3 regions of the Rahnella sp. CFA14(1/10) genome follow, and region 2 is predicted to be linked to each of the others. Evidence: predicted binding sites of a transcription regulator. Region 2 holds the regulator's gene; each other region holds the start of a gene.

Evidence for each region. The regulator sigma-54, encoded in region 2, starts transcription at its own class of promoters, with help from an activator protein. The targets are predictions, from matches to a motif close to GTTGGCACANNTTTCGCTNT.
Region 1: a site for sigma-54 is predicted at 2,193-2,212, ahead of EVX52_RS00960 (branched-chain amino acid ABC transporter substrate-binding protein). Genes of this name have one in related genera too.
Region 3: a site for sigma-54 is predicted at 1,591-1,610, ahead of glnK (P-II family nitrogen regulator). Genes of this name have one in related genera too.

What each region holds. Positions count from the first base shown of each region.
Region 1 covers NZ_SEWS01000001.1:196,461-202,810, reverse strand. Annotated here, with positions in the region: gene EVX52_RS00975 (glycoside hydrolase family 18 protein) at 1-686, opposite strand, end outside; gene EVX52_RS00970 (LuxR C-terminal-related transcriptional regulator) at 961-1,689, shown strand; gene EVX52_RS00965 (YgdI/YgdR family lipoprotein) at 1,752-1,967, opposite strand; gene EVX52_RS00960 (branched-chain amino acid ABC transporter substrate-binding protein) at 2,381-3,505, shown strand; gene EVX52_RS00955 (branched-chain amino acid ABC transporter permease LivH) at 3,678-4,592, shown strand; gene livM (high-affinity branched-chain amino acid ABC transporter permease LivM) at 4,606-5,892, shown strand; gene EVX52_RS00945 (ABC transporter ATP-binding protein) at 5,889-6,350, shown strand, end outside.
Region 2 covers NZ_SEWS01000010.1:152,534-158,883, forward strand. Annotated here, with positions in the region: gene npr (PTS phosphocarrier protein NPr) at 1-16, opposite strand, end outside; gene rapZ (RNase adapter RapZ) at 13-867, opposite strand; gene ptsN (PTS IIA-like nitrogen regulatory protein PtsN) at 935-1,417, opposite strand; gene hpf (ribosome hibernation promoting factor) at 1,516-1,803, opposite strand; gene rpoN (RNA polymerase factor sigma-54) at 1,827-3,260, opposite strand; gene lptB (LPS export ABC transporter ATP-binding protein) at 3,362-4,087, opposite strand; gene lptA (lipopolysaccharide ABC transporter substrate-binding protein LptA) at 4,094-4,651, opposite strand; gene lptC (LPS export ABC transporter periplasmic protein LptC) at 4,629-5,198, opposite strand; gene kdsC (3-deoxy-manno-octulosonate-8-phosphatase KdsC) at 5,195-5,761, opposite strand; gene kdsD (arabinose-5-phosphate isomerase KdsD) at 5,778-6,350, opposite strand, start outside.
Region 3 covers NZ_SEWS01000012.1:35,901-42,250, forward strand. Annotated here, with positions in the region: gene amtB (ammonium transporter AmtB) at 1-1,105, opposite strand, end outside; gene glnK (P-II family nitrogen regulator) at 1,191-1,529, opposite strand; gene EVX52_RS21455 (SmdB family multidrug efflux ABC transporter permease/ATP-binding protein) at 1,872-3,704, opposite strand; gene EVX52_RS21460 (SmdA family multidrug ABC transporter permease/ATP-binding protein) at 3,664-5,436, opposite strand; gene EVX52_RS21465 (Lrp/AsnC family transcriptional regulator) at 5,573-6,028, opposite strand; gene EVX52_RS21470 (PLP-dependent cysteine synthase family protein) at 6,149-6,350, shown strand, end outside.

The DNA of each region.
Region 1 (6,350 bases), on a different contig from region 2:
TCAATGTCGACTTCTGTGAACATCGGGAAACGTTTGAAGATATCCACAATGCTGGCACAGAAGCGAACACGCTGTTGGGCATCGCGTGACATGTTGTAAAAACCGTTACTCATGGTCCACCCACCCACGCTAAATGAGAGAACCAGATCATGACCGAGTGTTTTTGCTTTTTTCTGCAAATCCCGCAGACCGCCTAAAATCCCCTGAACTTTTTCCTGCTGGAAATCGTCAGGCATGGTGATGTCTTTATAACTCGGGAAGCCATTATTGACGTAGGTTTGGGTATCACCCCAGACATCGAGGAAAGTAACAGAGCCGTCCTGATCGTGAATACCAAATGCTGCTGCCCCGCTGGAGATGGCTGCAGATTTCTCACCCAAATCACCAAGAATGCCGACAAAACCCACAATTAATTTGTCGAATGCCGTTGGCGAAACAAGTGCCAGGTCAACGCCACGGCCGCGATCTGCGGGTTGCTGGCTGCCTTGCAGGCGGCCATCATATTGTGACCAGTCGGTGTAATAACCAAAGACTTTTGGGCGACCTGCAGTGTTGTATTTGTTATATACCGGTTTAGCTACGCGGGCTGCGGTATAACTGAATTTTTCGGTATCAACGGCGGGATCAAATCCGTCGATCAGATAAGATTCAGTTGTCGCGGCATCGGGTTTTGTAATTTTAGACATAAATTTTCCTTAACAGTTAGCATTCTGAATTATCAGCATGATATAAATCTGAAACAGCATTTCGTCTTGGAACGTGAATTATTTTGGCTGTAATTCTGTGTTGTGCAAATTGGCCTGTTAATTTTTTATTTTTTAATTTCAATAAGTTAAATTAAATAAACTAAAAAAAATCAAAAACCTGATACTTATTACAGGTATTGCAGGCAGTTTAATTGACAGGCAATCGAGCCTTCCTATAATCATTGCAACGCTGTGTTTGGATGAGCAGAGGGAAATGTTCCCTGGAGATTGCATTTGCACGAAATTCAGCGACTTAAATTATTGTATGGATGACCAGATAAAATTAACTTTGGATAAGTGGTTATACTCAATTCGATTCGACAGCTATGCTTATGTTATAACGCCGAGAAAAGGCTTCGATGATTTTTTTATTCTTGAAGGTTTTAACGCCAGCTGGCGCCGGCAATATATGGAAAATGGGTTTCATAAAATAGACCCTATTATTAATAAGGCTCAGAATTATCAGCAAGCTCATATATGGAGCAGTGTGTCGCTTTCGGGAAGTGATCGCTTTTTAAATTGTGCGAAGGCGCATGGTATCCGGTATGGATATTCCATGTCTTTACCGATAAATGACCAGTATATAGGCGTGCTCAGTGTGGCACGAAAAGAAGATATATTTGTTTCGCAAAAGGAATCCATGAATATTATTGGAATGATTACAGTGTATTTGCACAAACTTAATAATCAATTTTTAATGGATTTTAATAATAAACTTATTGATAAGATAGGTGATTTAACGCCGCCAGCAATACTGACTTCAAGAGAACGTGAATGTTTGGTCTGGCTTGCGGAAGGGAAAACCAGTTGGGAAATAAGCCGGATTCTGTCAATTTCAGAAAGAACAGCAGTATTTCACATTAACAATTGCATGACCAAACTTGGGGCTAAAAATAGAGTGCAGGTGATAATGAAAGCCATGAGAGCCAATATTATTAAATAAAACGGGCCTGTCACTGGCAGGCCACATTTTGCCTTCGTGTCAGATGACTGGCCCCGTCTTACCTACTTTTTCACAATACCCGCAATATCATTGGTGTTCATCAGGTGATAATCGCCGTTCATGTCGGTATAGCTGGTCATACCGGTATCGCGGTCACGATCCGGTTCACCGTGGGCGAAAAACTGGTCGCCGGATTTCGTATTAATCACATAATCGCTGGCACAGCCGGTTAATGCCAGGGCCAGAACCCCGGCCGTCAGGCAGAATAATTTCTTCATTGTTCAGCAGGTTCCTGTTGCAATCATTTGCCGGCATTACAAAACAAACTGCCGTAAGAAGCAAAGAATAAAAATGTCACTAAGCGTAATAGTGCGTGCAAAACCACGATTGTGCACCAGCACGGTGCGATGTGATCCCGTCGTTGTTTCTGTGACTTGTTCGTAACGCTCTTGCGCCGCTATCTATACTCACATAACCCGTAACATTCTCAAAGGTTCTGTAACACTGGCAGATATTTTGCTTATGTCTCTTACCTTTGATGTTTTCACCCCTGGTGATAAGCGGGGAATCCTCAGTCTCAAGATTAAGCATTAAATTTCACATTTTCAGATGACGACTTCGTGTTGGTGTTTTTGCTACATGCGTTTTCCTTCACCCGTTTTGCATTAACTCAGTCCTAAGGATCATGATGATGTCGATGAAATTTATTAAAAGTCCTCTTTCTTTGTTGCTGGCAGGCTGTCTGGTCACGGCGTTTTCTGCGCGTGCGGATATCGTGATTGGCGTCGCCGGCCCGTTCACCGGCCCGAATGCCACCTATGGCGATCAGTACTGGCATGGTGCCACACAGGCCGCTGATGACATTAATGCCGCAGGCGGAATTAACGGCGAGAAAATCAAACTAGTGCAGGGTGATGATGCCTGCGAACCGAAACAGGCCGTTGCGGTGGCGAACCGTCTTGTTGATCAGGATAAAGTGCAGGCGGTTGTCGGGCATTTTTGCTCATCTTCTACCATGCCAGCGTCCGAGGTTTATAACGATGCCGGAATTATCGCCATCACACCGGGTTCAACCAACCCGCAAATCACCGAACGTGGCATGAGCGATATGTTCCGCATGTGTGGACGTGACGACCAGCAGGGGCAGGTTGCCAGCGATTACATCATTGACAAGCTGAAAGCCAAAAAAGTGGTCATTATCCATGATAAAGATACCTACGGGCAGGGGCTGGCGGATGCCACCAAAGCGGCGCTCAACAAGCGTGGCGTGAAGGAAGTGATGTACGAAGGGCTGTCGCGAGGTGAAAAAGATTTTAACGCGCTGGTCACCAAAATCAGTGCGCAGAAACCGGATGTGGTGTTCTTCGGCGGTTGCCATCCGGAGGCCGGTCCGCTGGTGCGCCAGATGCGTGAGCAGGGCGTGCAGGCCACCTTCTTCTCCGGTGACTGCATCGTGAACGAAGAAATGGTCACCGCCGCAGGTGGCCCGCAATACACCAACGGCATCCTGATGACCTTTGGTAAAGACCCGCGCCTGATCCCGGAAGGTAAAGCGGTCATCGATAAATTCCGTGCCAGCAAGTTTGAGCCGGAAGGTTATACCCTTTATTCCTATGCCTCCGTTCAGGCCATTGCCGCAGCGTTCAAAGCCACCGGCGGCAGCGATTCCGCCAAAGCCAGCCAATGGCTGAAAGCCAACAGCGTGGATACTGTCATGGGCAAAAAAGCCTGGGACAGCAAAGGCGATCTGAAAGTTTCGGATTACGTGGTTTATAAGTGGGATGACAAAGGCAAATATCAGGAAGTGAAAGAATAAAGCACGCTTATTTGCCATTTGAACCCGGGCAGTGCTCAGTGACCTTACGTATTCTATGTACGCGACGGTTCTTGTGCGCTGACCGGGTCCGGACGGCTGTAGCGATAATGTTTTATTCGCTTTAATGAATGCGCCTTAGCCGGGCGCGGTCACAAAAAGAGACTGCGTATTTATGGATTCATTCTTTCTGCAACAGTTATTTAATGGCATCACGCTGGGTGCTGTTTACGGATTGATCGCCATCGGCTACACCATGGTTTACGGTATTATCGGCATGATTAACTTCGCACACGGCGAAGTGTATATGATTTCAGCTTACCTCTGCGCCATTGCGCTGGCACTGCTCTCTTTCTTCGGACTTCACTCTTTTCCGCTACTGATCCTGGGCACTCTGGTGTTCACCATCGTGGTCACCGGCGTTTACGGCTGGGCAATTGAGCGCATTGCCTATAAGCCGTTGCGTAATTCGACCCGCCTTGCACCGCTGATTTCTGCTATCGGCATGTCGCTTATCTTACAAAATTACGCCCAGATCAGTCAGGGGCCGCGGCAGCAAGGTATTCCGACCCTGCTGGATGGCGCGTTCCGTTTTCATATCGGCGAAAGTTTTGTCCAGATGACCTACACCAAAATTTTCATCCTGCTGGCATCACTGGTGGGCATGCTGGTTTTATCGTGGATTATCAGCCACACCAGACTCGGGCGGATGTGTCGCGCCGTGCAGCAGGACAGAAAAATGGCTTCGATACTGGGCATTAATACTGACCGTATCATTTCGCTGGTCTTCATGATGGGTGCCGCGATGGCCGGGCTGGCCGGGGTGCTGGTGACCATGAACTACGGCACGTTCGATTTCTATGCCGGATTCATCATCGGCATCAAAGCCTTCACCGCCGCGGTGCTTGGCGGGATCGGCTCATTACCGGGCGCGATGCTCGGCGGGCTGATCCTGGGGATCGCCGAAGCGCAGTTCTCAGGCATGGTGAATTCCGATTATAAAGACGTATTCTCCTTTGGATTGCTGGTGGTGATCCTCATTTTCCGCCCTCAGGGCCTGCTGGGCCGTCCGGTCGTGACGAAAGTGTGAGGAAAATAAAATGATGTCACAAACTGCTGTGAACAGTGGCTTTTCACTGAAACGCTGTCTGCTGGATGCCATTTTTGCCGGGCTGGTGGCGCTGATTATTTTCGGGCCGGTGGTTGGCGTGGTGCTCGATGGCTACAGTTTTAATTTCCATAGTCAGCGCCTGGTCTGGATGATTGTGGCGGTGATGTCCGGCCGCTTCCTGCTCAGTGTATTTTTAGAAACGAGGGCCGGACAGAAAATGCGTGCGCGTTTCGAATCTGACAGCGCGGGTGTGTATGTCCGCGCGCCGGATGACAAAAGCAATCTGCGCTGGATTATTCCACTGCTCCTCGTGCTGGCGATTTTCTTTCCGTTCGTCGCCACCAAATATATTCTGACGGTTGCCATTCTGGGGCTGATTTATGTCCTGCTCGGCCTGGGACTGAATATCGTGGTCGGTCTGGCTGGTTTGCTCGACTTAGGGTACGTGGCGTTTTACGCCATTGGTGCATACGGACTGGCGCTGGGATATCAGTACCTCGGGCTGGGGTTCTGGTCGATGCTGCCGCTGGCGGCGGTGATGGCCGCACTGGCAGGCGCTTTGCTGGGTTTCCCGGTGCTGCGTATGCACGGTGATTACCTGGCGATCGTGACGTTAGGTTTCGGTGAAATTATCCGGCTGGTGCTGACCAACTGGTTATCTTTCACCGGTGGCCCTAACGGGGTATCCGCCCCTCCACCCACTTTTTTCGGTCTGGAATTTGGCCGGCGGGCGAAGGAAGGCGGCGTGCCGTTCCACGAGTTTTTTCATCTGACTTATAACCCGAACATGAAATTTATCTTCATCTATGCCGTGCTGGTTCTGGTGGTGTTGCTGGTGTTGTTTATCAAACACCGGCTGACCCGCATGCCGATTGGCCGGGCGTGGGAAGCGTTGCGTGAGGATGAAATTGCCTGCCGTGCGATGGGGCTCAATCATGTGCTGGTCAAACTGTCTGCCTTTACGCTCGGCGCGTCCACTGCCGGTATTGCGGGGGTGTTTTTCGCCACGTATCAGGGTTTCGTTAACCCGACGTCTTTCACCTTTTTCGAATCTGCCCTGATCCTCGCGATTGTGGTGCTGGGCGGTATGGGTTCAACCATCGGCGTGGTACTGGCAGCATTTGTGCTGACCGTCGCGCCGGAACTGTTACGCAGCTTTGCTGAATATCGCGTATTGCTGTTTGGCGTATTAATGGTGGTGATGATGATCTGGCGGCCGCGCGGCTTAATCCGCATCAGCCGCAACGGGTTTGCCGTGCGCAAAGGAGTCGCACCATGAGCGAAGCGTTAGCCGATGACAATATCCTCAGTGTTGAACATTTGCGTATGCATTTCGGCGGTATTAAGGCGCTGAACGATGTGAATCTTGCGGTGAGACGCGGTTCGATTACCGCGCTGATCGGCCCGAACGGGGCAGGGAAAACCACGGTATTTAATTGCGTTACCGGTTTCTATAAAGCGTCCGGCGGCAATATTTTGCTCAATACATGCCGGCGCACCACCAATGTGATCCAGGTGCTCGGACAGAAATTTCAGCCGGATGACTGGATTAAACCGGCGCAGCTGGGCAAACGTATTTTCTACAAAATGTTCGGTGGTACGCACCTGGTCAACCGCGCCGGGCTGGCGCGAACTTTTCAGAACATCCGGCTGTTTCGTGAGATGTCGGTGGTTGAAAACCTGCTGGTGGCGCAGCACATGCAGACTAACCGCAACCTGATTGCGGGCGTGCTCAAT
Region 2 (6,350 bases):
TTTGTTTCACCGTCATGATTTGCGTTTTTCCAGCGTGCGATGGCGGGACTGCACATTCTTCCCGCGGGAACGGAAATAGTCGGCCAGTTGCTCTGCGATGTACACCGAACGGTGTTTACCGCCGGTACAGCCAATGGCGACGGTCAGATAGCTGCGGTTGTTGGTTTCCAGCATTGGCAGCCACTGTTCGAGGTAGCTGCGGGTCTGGTAGATAAAGTTATGCACTTCAGTATGACGGTCGAGGAACGCCGCCACCGGCTTATCAAGGCCGGTCATCGGACGCAGTTTCGGATCCCAGTGCGGGTTCGGCAGAAAACGGACGTCGAAGACGTAATCCGCATCAATTGGTATGCCGTGTTTGAAGCCGAAGGATTCAAACACCATGGTCAGTTCGCGCTCGCGTTTACCCAGCAGACGGGTACGCAGCATTTCTGCCAGTTCATGCACGGACATTTCGGAGGTATCGATGATCAGATCCGCCGACGAACGCAGCGGTTCGAGCAGATCGGCTTCTTCATCAATGGCACTTTCGAGGGACAAGTTTTTGCTGGAAAGCGGGTGCAGACGACGGGTGTCGCTGTAACGGCGGATCAAAGTATTACGGTCGGCATCAAGGAATAACAGCTGCGGCGAAAAACTCTCCGGCAGTTGTGACATCGCATGCTCATAAACTTCGGGTGTTTCCGGCATGTTACGGACGTCAATGCTCACGGCCGCTGACGTATTACGTTCAACGAGTGTCTGGGCAAGCTGCGGCAATAACACCACCGGTAAATTGTCCACACAGTAAAAACCCATGTCTTCTAATGCCCGTAGGGCAACCGACTTCCCGGAACCGGAACGGCCGCTGACAATCATCAGCACCATGGTGACACTCCCCTGGCATTCAGTGTTCAGAATTCATTTTCCCGGCACCGTACCGGGAATCAGCAATTTATTCGTTTTCAGTCATTATCTGGAACAGTTCTTCGTCGCTTTGCGCACCACGCAGACGGCGACATACTGTTTTATCAGCTAATTTCTTCGCGACTAAAGATAATGTATGTAAATGGGTTTTACATTGATCTGCCGGTACCAGCAAGGCAAAAAGCAAATCTACCGGCTGATTATCGATGGCGTCAAAAGCTATCGGCTGTTCAAGCTGAATGAACACGCCAACGGCACGTAAAGTGTCTTCTTCCAGCTTACCGTGCGGGATGGCGATCCCGGCACCGATCCCGGTGCTCCCCATACGTTCGCGGGTCAAAATAGCGTCGAAAATCACCTGTGGCGACAAATTTAATTGTTTGGCGGCCAGCTCGCTGATGATTTCCAGTGCGCGTTTTTTGCTGGCGCAATGAACGCCGCTTTTGGTGCATTCGGCATTAAGCACCGACGTTAATTGCATTGCAGTATCGTTAATCATGTCATCTTTCACTTTTGCGCTGTTTCACCCTTAAAGCTATATCGGCTCGTTTCCCGAAGGTCACAAGCCGATGCCCGAAGGTTTGTAGCACAGGGTTGGCTACATGAATGTCAGTGCTGTTTCAGTTTGTCTTTATGTTTATTCAGCTGTCGGGCCAGTTTATCAACCAGCCCATCAATCGCTGCGTACATATCCTGATGTTCCGAGGTGGCATGTAATTCGCCTCCGTTCACATGCAAAGTGGCTTCCGCTACTTTCTGCACCTTTTCCACGCTCAACACCACATACACCTGATTAATCCTGTCGAAATACTGCTCGAGCTTAGCCAGTTTCGACGTGATGAACTCTCTCAGGGGATCCGTGATCTCAATGTGATGTCCGGTAATGTTGAGCTGCATAATGTCTTCCTTCTCTGTTGAGGTCAAACTAACTGTTTACGTTGGTTTGAGGGCGGGATGGACAAAGACTCTCGGTATTTGGCGACAGTCCGGCGCGCAACCATAATTCCCTGATCGGAAAGCAGGGTTGCTAACTTGCTGTCACTGAGCGGTTTTACAGGATTCTCCGCTGCGATTAATTTCTTCACCAGCGCCCGGATCGCGGTTGACGATGCCTCGCCGCCGCTGTCTGTACTGACATGGCTGGAGAAGAAATACTTCAGTTCGAAAATACCACGCGGACTGTGCAGGAACTTTTGTGTCGTCACGCGTGAAATCGTCGATTCGTGCATTTCCACGGCACTGGCAATATCGGCCAGCACCATAGGTTTCATAAATTCTTCACCCAGTTCAAAGAACGCCTGCTGCTGCTCAACGATGCAGCGCGTCACTTTCAACAGCGTGTCGTTACGGCTTTCCAGGCTTTTAATTAACCACTTGGCTTCCTGCAGGTTGCTGCGGATAAATTGCCCGTCGCTGTCGCTGCGTGTGGAGTTACCCATCGCGGCGTACTGCTGGTTAATCTTCAGACGCGGAATGCTGTCGGAATTGAGTTCTACCGTCCAGACCCCTGACACTTTACGCACCAGCACATCCGGGATCACGTATTCGGATTCGCCGGTATTGATCGACTGACCCGGACGCGGATCCAGAGACTGGATCAGAAGCATCGCTCCTTTGAGTGTATCTTCTTTTAACCGGGTTGATCGCATAAGTGCGCGGAAATCATGGTTCGCCAGCAAATCGAGATGTTCGGTGATGATAAGACGGGCTTCAGTGATGAAAGGCGTGTCAGTGGCATATTGAGACAGCTGGATCAGCAGACAATCGCGCAGGTCACGTGCTGCCACCCCCACCGGATCAAAACGCTGAACGCGTTTAAGCACGGCCTCAACTTCGTCCATCGTGATGTTTTCATCACCGACGCTTTCGAGGATGTCTTCAAGGGAGACGGTCAGGTAACCGGTGTCATCCACCGCATCGACAATTGATGTGGCAATCGCGGCATCAGTATCAGAAAACGGCGTCAGCTCAACCTGCCACATCAGGTAATCCTGAAGGGTCTGGGTAGTTTCACCCTGATAAATGGGCAGCTCGTCGTCGCTGTAATCATTACCGGTACCGGACGGCGTGCCTGCGGTGTAAATCTCATCCCAGGTCGCGTCGAGCGGCAATTCTTCCGGCATATCTTTTTGCTCGAGCGCCTCGCGGGTGTCTAACCCCTCGCTGTCGGTGGCTTCTACCGAGTCGATTTCTTCATGAAGGTCAGTTTGTTCCAACAGAGGGTTGCTCTCCAGCGCGAGTTGGATCTCCTGCTGGAGCTCAAGCGTGGACAGTTGCAACAAGCGGATGGCCTGTTGTAACTGGGGAGTCATAGCCAGTTGTTGGCTGAGTCTGAGTTGCAAACCTTGCTTCATATCTTGGCTTAATTCCGTTGATGAGTGAAAACGGCAACACTTCTGTCAGAGACGGCCTGTTTCAGTGTAGGTGGAAACAGGCACGGTTCCGGCGGCACAGATCACAGACGGAATTCTTCACCAAGATAAACACGTTTAACTTGTTCATCAGCAAGAATGTCGGCTGGCGTGCCGTGGGCAATCAATTTCCCCTGACTGACAATATACGCGCGTTCACAAACGTCGAGTGTTTCGCGCACGTTATGGTCAGTGATCAGTACGCCGAGGCCGCTGTCACGTAAATGCTCAATGATTTTTTTAATGTCGATAACGGAAATCGGGTCAACCCCGGCGAACGGTTCATCCAGCAGGATGAATTTAGGGTTTGCTGCCAGCGCACGGGCAATTTCCACACGACGTCGTTCACCACCGGACAGTGACTGACCGAGGTTATCGCGCAAATGAGAAATATGGAACTCTTCCATTAATTCATTCGCGCGGTCATTACGCTGTTCTTTGGTCAGATCATCACGGATCTGCAGCACCGCCATCAGGTTATCAAATACACTGAGACGACGGAATATGGAGGCTTCCTGCGGAAGATAACCAATACCGCGACGGGCGCGGGTATGCAGCGGCAGCAGGCTGATGTCTTCATCATCAACGATGATACGGCCCGCATCGCGCTGGACAATGCCCACGACCATGTAAAAGGTGGTGGTTTTACCCGCACCATTTGGGCCCAATAACCCGACGATTTCACCCGAGTTGACCATCAGGCTGACATCTTCAACGACCTTACGGCCTTTGTATGCCTTGGCGAGATTCTCTGCGATTAATTTAGCCATAAAATATCAGTTACTCTTTTTGGTCGGCTGGCCGCCCGCTGCAGGCGCTTTTTGTTGCAGCTGCGAAGGGACCAGAACGGTCGTCACACGGTTACCCTTATCACTAAAAGCTTCCATTTGCTGTTTCTGTACCAGATAAGTAATGCGGTCGCCTTTCACATTGCTGTCCAGTTGCTCAAGGTAAGCATTGCCGGTCAGCGTGACGAGGTCATTTTCCACTTCGTAGCGGACTTTCTGGGCATGGCCTTTTACCGGTTTACCGTTGTCCTGCATCTGATAGAACGTCACCGGGTTACCGTAACCTTCTACCACTTCTTTACCGGACACACCCTGCGGACGTATCACCACCACTTTATCGGCTTTAACCTGGATCGTGCCCTGATTCACCACCACATTGCCGGTAAACGTCGCGGTATTGGTGTTGACGTCAAGTGCCTGATTTGCCGAGTCAATGGTGATCGGTTTCGTTGTGTCGTCTTTTAAGGCAAATGCCGGAACGCTGACGGCTAACAATGAGCTGACGATCAGAAGATCACGGATTTTATTTTTTGCTTTGAATTTCATAGGAAGTCGATACCTTTTCGATCAGCTCTGCTGTTTTATCACGCAGATTACCACGCATTTTCATGCCGTTAGATGTAAAACCTGTACCATAAAGCGTCACTTCATCGTCTGAGGCAACGTCCTGTGTCGTCAGGTTAACCTGTGCATTGTCCGTTTTGATTCTTTGCAGCTGTGATGTCTCAGGCGTCAGGCTATCGGCCTGCACATGCCCATAGAGATAAAGCATCTTATCCTGAGTCAGTTTCGCTTTATCGGAACGTAATACCCAGGTGGCTACTTTGTTCTTGTCATACATGGTCGCGACCGGATGAGTAAACCACGACACCTGATCCGTGGTGTAATATTTTACCTCGTCTGACACCAGTTTATACGTCAGGCTGCCCATCGGGTCATATACCATCGTAACGGTGTGGGAAGTCTGATAAGTCGGATCCTGATCGTTAACCACCTGCGGAACATCATCGCTGTTGTCAGACAATGACCAGCCAATCAGCACCAGGACAATGGCGGTAAGCGCCAGAATAACCCAAAGTTTTGCTTTACTCATATCGACAGCCCTTTGGCGTCCTCCAGCTTGCCCTGCGCCAGCAGAATCAAATCACACAGTTCGCGAACTGCACCACGCCCGCCAGCGATACGGGTAACATAATGCGCTTTTGGTAACAAAACAGGATGTGCATCCTGAACCGCCACAGAAAGACCCACTTCGGCCATCACCGGCCAGTCAATCAGGTCATCACCAATGTATGCCACTTCTTCGGCCCGAAGAGACAGTGTATCTAACAGTTCGCGGAAGGCCAAAAGCTTATCCGACTGGCCCTGATACAAGTGGCGAATACCCAGAGTTTTAGCGCGATCTTCCAGTAATTTTGCATTGCGGCCTGTAATAATCGCGACTTCGATGCCGGATGTCAGCAGGCAGCGGATACCGTAACCATCGCGAACGTTGAAACTTTTCAGCTCTTCTCCCTGATTTCCCATATAGATCAGGCCATCAGACATGACGCCATCGACATCGCAAATCAGCAGGCGGACCGCTTTCGCCCGTTCAAGCACTTGCGTACTGACCGGACCGTAGCAGGTTTCCGCCAGGGCTGCGCTATTACTCATTTAGGGAATTCCTCAATTAAACTACGCCAGCGCGCAGCATATCGTGCATATGTAACACACCCAGCAACTGGTCACCATCAGCAACCATCACACACGTGATGTGTTTGTCCTGCATTAAATTCAGCGCATCAACTGCCAGCAGTGACGGACGTACGCGAATGCCGCCTGTCGTCATCACATCCGCAATTGATGCCGTATTGATGTTGACACCCATATCAAAGATGCGTCGCAAATCCCCATCGGTAAAAATCCCTTCGATTTTCATCAAATCGTTGCAGATAACCGTCATGCCCAGATTTTTACGGGTGATTTCCAGCAACGCATCCCGTAACGACGCCTCGCGGCTGACGTGCGGGATCTCATCTCCGGTGTGCATGATATCGCTGACGCGAAGCAACAGCTTGCGACCCAGTGCTCCGCCAGGGTGTGACAGGGCGAAATCTTCCGGTGTGAACCCGCGAGCTTCCAGCAGTGCGACAGCCAGAGCATCGCCCATCACCAGCACCGCTGTGGTGCTGCTGGTCGGTGCCAGCCCCAGCGGGCAGGCTTCTTTGGGCACTTTTACACAAAGATGGACATCCGCCGCTTT
Region 3 (6,350 bases), on a different contig from region 2:
CGCCTTCTGCATAACCTACGCCGCCCAGGGAACTGGAAGTGAACACGCCAGTCAGCAGGCAACCTACGATACCGCACACGCCGTGAACACCGAATACGTCACAGGTGTCATCAACACGCAGCCATTTTTTCAGGGTAACCACACCCCACAGGCCAGTGATACCACCGACCAGACCGATGATCAAAGCACCGCCAACGCCCACCGTACCACATGCCGGCGTGATAGCGACCAGACCCGCGATAGCACCAGAGCTTGCGCCCAGCAGTGAAGGCTTACCACGTACCATCCACTCAACCAGCGTCCAGGACAGGATTGCGCCAGCGGTAGCAATTACCGTGTTCAGGAAAGCCAATGCGGCAACAGAGCTTGCGGCACTTGCTGAACCCGCGTTGAAGCCGAACCAGCCCACGTAGAGGATTGAGGCACCCGTGAAGACCATTGGCAGGTTGTGTGGTTTGAAAGCTTCCTTACCAAAACCGGCACGTTTACCGAGCAGATACGCTCCCACCAGGCCTGCAATTGCGGCGTTAATATGGACAACAGTACCACCGGCAAAGTCCAGCGCACCATCAGCAGCCAGGAAACCACCTGCCCACACCATATGAGCCATCGGGATGTAAGAGAAAGTCAGCCAGATCACCGTGAAAATCAGAACCGCTGAAAAACGTACACGCTCAGCGATACCGCCCACGATCAGCGCCACCGTGATACAGGCAAATGAGCACTGGAATGCAACATGAATCATCTGCGAGAAGGTGCCCGTCACAGAATCCAGTCCAATGCCTTTCATCATGACGTTGCTGAAACCCCCGAAGAACGCATTACCTTCGCTGAAAGCAAGGCTGTAGCCGTAGAGGATCCACAGAACGCAGACCAGAGCAAAGGTGACAATAACCTGAGTCAGCATGGACAAAACGTTTTTCGAACGCAGTAAGCCGCCGTAGAACAACGCTACGCCAGGTACGGTCATGAACAATACCAGCGCAGTACAAATCATCATAAAGGCATTATCAGCGCCGTTTGCCGCTGCTGGTGCTGCCGCCATGGCCAGCGAAGGCAGCAAAGCCACTGCACCAAGCCCCATCATGGATAAAAGTTTTTTCATTATTAACCCACCCCTGTTTCTCAAAACTGTTTTTTCTAATCTGATTTATCTCAAACCGATTGGTGTGAGAGAAAAGAACCTGAAATCACAGTGCTGCTTCGTCGGTTTCACCGGTACGAATACGGATAACACGTTGCAACTCAGCAACGAAAATTTTGCCATCACCGATCTTGCCGGTGTAGGCCGCTTTGCTGATCACGTCGATCACTTCATCAAGCTGATCGTCAGCGATAGCAATGTCGATTTTTACTTTTGGTAGGAAGTTCACGCTGTATTCCGCGCCACGGTAAAGTTCTGCATGACCTTTCTGACGGCCAAAACCTTTAACTTCCGTTACGGTCAGCCCCTGAATTCCAACAGCAGACAGCGCTTCACGCACGTCTTCCAGCTTAAAAGGTTTGATCACCACAGTAACCAGCTTCATTGTGCCACTCCTCGAATTAAGGGCCTGCCGTGAGAGGACTCACGCCCGATACGGATTGAATAAAGCAAAGGATGTGCCAGAGTTGAAATTGGTCACAGATTCATGCAATTCCCACGTAATACGGCATTTTCAGAATAATCGTGACCCTGCGCACAGTTGCCAAATCCTATTCAGCACAGCAGCGTTCGCACCATTTAAGTGCTCATCGCTGCTTTTTAGTGCATCCGGATTGATAAAAAGGTTTTGCCTGCATGAATACAGTGCGGGGAAAGCTAAAAACGGGAAAAGAAAACCGGGGAAAAAAGATAGCCGGTACCGCGGAGAGACGGCACCGGCATAAGATTATGCGTTTTCTGTTGCGGGTGTAATCTGTCCGGCAGAAGCCAATTGCTGCCCGGCAAGTTGCAACTGATACATCTGATAATACCGGCCTTTTTCTGCCAGCAGCTGCAAGTGATTACCCTGCTCAACGGCTTGTCCGCGGTGCAATACCAAAATATTATCGGCATCTACGATCGTTGAAAGCCGGTGTGCAATAACCACAAGTGTAGTCTGCTGACGGATAGCCCGTAATGCGCGCTGAATTGCCTGCTCTGTGCCGGAGTCAATATTGGCCGTTGCCTCGTCAAGGATCAGAATTTCCGGTGCCTGCACCAAAACGCGCGCCATCGCCAGTAATTGCTTCTGCCCGACAGAAAGATTATTGCCCTGTTCTCCCAGACGCGTATTGATACCTTCGGGCATTTCGCGCACCAGCGGTGAGAGCTGGACAATGTCCAGCGCATGCCAAACCTGTGCTTCATCAATATCACGGCCTAACGTGACATTGGCAAATACGGACTCTGCCAGAACGACCGGATCCTGTTGCACCATCGCAATACCTTTACGCAGGCTGGTGTGCGATAAATCGGCGAGGTTACGCCCGTCAACCCGGATCTCACCTTTGTTTAGCGGATAATAGCCCATCAGCAGATTTGCCAGCGTGCTTTTACCGCTGCCGGTATGCCCGACCAACGCGACAAATCCGCGTGAAGGGACGTGCAAAGAAATGTTTTCCAGCACCCATTTATCCGGCAGATAAGCAAAGCTGACGTCTTTGATATCAATCTCACCGCTGGTCAGCAATTTATCATCGGGTCCATACTGCTGCTGCGTCCTGTCCATCAAATCAAAGATACGCTCACCGGCAACCACTGCCTGCTGCATAATCGATTGCTGTGAGGTCAGTTCAATCAGAGGCTCGTTGAGCCGTCCGAGATAATTAATGAAGGCGTATAAAACACCAACGCCTACAGAGCCCTCTGCGCTGAATCCAAAGAGAATGAGCAGACCACATAAAATTAACGAGGAGAATAAACTGAGCAAAGGACGCAACAGGAATCCTTCCAACCGCAGCGTTTGCATACGTGCCATATAGTGCGACTGACTGGCGCGGGCAAGCCGTTCCCCGAATCTTTTCTGCTGGCGGAACTGCTGAATGACATTCATACCGTTGATGACTTCATTGAAACCATCATTAATATCCGCCAGGTAAGCACGTACTTTGCGCACCACCGGCGTACTGTAAATCTGGTACAACCCCATCACAACAAACACGGCCGGGAAGATACAAATCGCCACCGATGCCAGACGCCAGTCGAGACTGAACATCGCCACCAGCATTGCCCCAATCAGGGCAATACTGCGCAAGACTGTCGATACCACAGTCACATACAAATCACGGATAACTTCCGTGTCGTTTGTCACGCGGGAAATCAGCTGACCTACAGGTTGAGTATCGAATGCACTCAGCGGCTGCCGTAGTGCAGCATCCATAACTTCGGTGCGCAGGCGCTGAACGACACCCACCGCAGCACGGTTGAACAACAGTGCCTGAAAATAATGCAGGCTTGCCGCCAGGAATTGCAGGAAAAGAAAGCTTAACGCGAGCAAACTAACCTTCCCCCACGGCATCTCACCTTTAGCCACGTAATGATCAATAAAGAAGCTGATTAAGATAGGGCCGGTCACTTCCGCTGCAGCGGCAATCCATAGCATCAGCACCGCATAAGACAGCGGTGTAGTGTAGGGTTTTCCGTATTTTAACAGGCGCTTTAGCGTTGGCCAAAGCTTCTGAATTTTAATTATTTTTTGTTCAGCCACGGTGTTCCGGCTCCTTTTCCTGCGGCACATCATCCAGCGCGGCTTCTAATTGCTGATAACGGAACATATCGCGGTACCAGCCGGGTTCTGCAGCAAGCTGATCATGATTGCCACGCTGTGAAATACTCCCCTGACTGAACACCAAAATTTCACTGGCTTCGGTCAGTGCTGAAAGTCGATGAGCACTGATGATCACCGTACGGTCACTGCCCCACTGGCGAAGATTGTGCAGGATCTGGTGCTCTGTCCGTCCATCAACGGCGGATAAAGCATCATCAAGGATCAGAATTTCAGCTTTGAGGAGCAGTGCACGTGCAATCGAAATACGCTGCTTCTGACCACCGGAAAGCATGACGCCACGCTCGCCGACTTCAGTGTCATATCCCTGAGGCAATCGCAGAATATCGTCATGAACGCTGGCGAGACGCGCGGCTTCTTCAATCTCTTCCTGCGTGGCATCAGGTCTTCCGAGCGCGATATTCTGCGCGACAGTGTCTGAAAACAGGAAAGGCGTTTGGCTGACAACAGCCAGACGGGCACGCCAGTCATCAAGCTGAATTTCTTTAAGGGATAATCCGTGATAACGCACATCCCCGTCAGTGACATCGAACTGGCGCTGAAGGAGTGCCAACAGCGTGCTTTTACCGGAACCTGTCGGACCGCATAGCCCCAGCATTTGCCCAGGTTGCAGGGAAAAATTGACCGACGTTAACGCAGCGTGGCTATTTTCCGGATAATGGAAATCAGTGATGCGGGCTTCCAGCACCGCACGCTCTGCCGGTAGGGGGATGATGCCATCCACAACAGAGGGGGCTTCCTGCAACAGGCTACGAATACGACTGTAGGCCGCACTGCCACGTTCGACGATGTTAAACATCCAGGCGAGCGCAAGCATCGGCCAGATCATCAGGCCAAGGTACATGACAAAGCTGGTGAGTTCACCCAGCGTCAGGTGACCATTAACGACCATCCAGCTACCGCCGCCGATGGCCAGCAGATTCGCCATGCCGATAGAAACATAAATGGTCGGATCAAAGCGGGCATCAACGCGCGCGACACGCATATTTTTTGCACCGGTATCCGCAGCCACGTCAGCAAACTGCGATGACTGATGATTCTCCAGGCCAAAAGCTTTGATCATGCGGATACTGGTCAGGCTTTCCTGCGCCTGATCGTTAAGCGAGGAAAACGCAGCTTGTGCAGTCTTGAAGCGGGAATGAAGTTGGTCGCCATAGCGCTTGATGATGATGGCCATCACCGGCATCGGCACCAGCGAGAGTAATGTCAGTTCCCAGCTGATCTGGGTTGCCATAACGATAAGTACCGCCAACCCCATGACCAGAGAATCCACCAGCGTCAGTACGCCCTCCCCCGCAGCGAACACCACACGGTCGACGTCATTCGTAGCACGTGCAATTAAATCGCCCGTGCGATGGCGCAGATAAAAAGCAGGATGCTGGCGACTCAGCTGACGAAAAAAGTCCTGCCGCAGTTCAACTGCAAGCTGATAAGACGCGCCAAAGAGCAGCACACGCCAGACATAACGCAGCAGGTAGACCACAACAGCCGTACCCAGCATCAGGCCAAGCCACGCAAAAAGCATGCTGTAAGACATTTGTTTTGACGTAACACCATCGATAATGACCCCCACCAGTTTTGGCGGCAGTAATTGCAGAACGGCGATAATGACCAGTAAGGCGACGGCTCCCAGATACCGGCGCCATTCACGCCGGAAGTACCAGCCCAGTTGTGCAAACAATCTCACGCAGCATTTTCCATACAAATAATAATGATTTTATTGAGTTAAACCGGCAGCCGAACTCCCCGTTTCCTCTTCAGGCCGACAAGGATACCAGAGTTAACAAGTGTTTCTGATGAAACTTTTTACTGCAACTTTTGCATTAAATCGGCAATGCAGTGGTCGATTTTATGCGCTCCATCGCAAAACTTGAGGTCACATCGTTCAGTCCTGGAATGCCATTCACAAGTCGCTTGTAAAAGTTATCGTAGCTTTTCATATCGGAGACCTGAACCTGCAGCAGGTAATCGTATTCGCCCGCCATCCGGTAAAAACCCAGCACCTCCGGAAACGCTTCGACTTGCTGAACAAATCGCTGATACCACTCGCTGTTGTGATGCTGCGTCTTAATCAGCACAAATGCCGTCAGGCTCAGCCCCAGTTTCTCACCATCGAGCAACGCCACTTTCCCGCAAATAATCCCTTCATCTTCAAGACGCTTTATTCTTTTCCAGCAAGGGGTGGTCGTGAGATTGACGGCCTCCGCCAGTGTGTTGAGAGAAAGGGTGCAATCCTTCTGTAGCAACGATAAAAGTGCGCGGTCAGTTTTATCTATCATCTCGCTCTCCCGGAGAAATATTTTCTCTCAATAAGGGTATTCATGGCAAAAAGAGTAACTTATTTCTCTAATGATTACGTTATTCTTTATCTTATCAAAACTTACTTACGAGCCTGCAACATGCGTAATTCCTGGGTCAATCACGCCATCAGAGAAATCGACGCCGATTATCAGCGTTCAGCCGACACACATTTAATCCGTCTCGCACTGAATGATTTTCCCGGAATTTCGTTGTATCTGAAGGATGAAAGCACGCACCCTTCCGGCAGCCTGAAGCACCGTCTGGCTCGCTCATTATTTTTATATGGCCTGTGTAATGGCT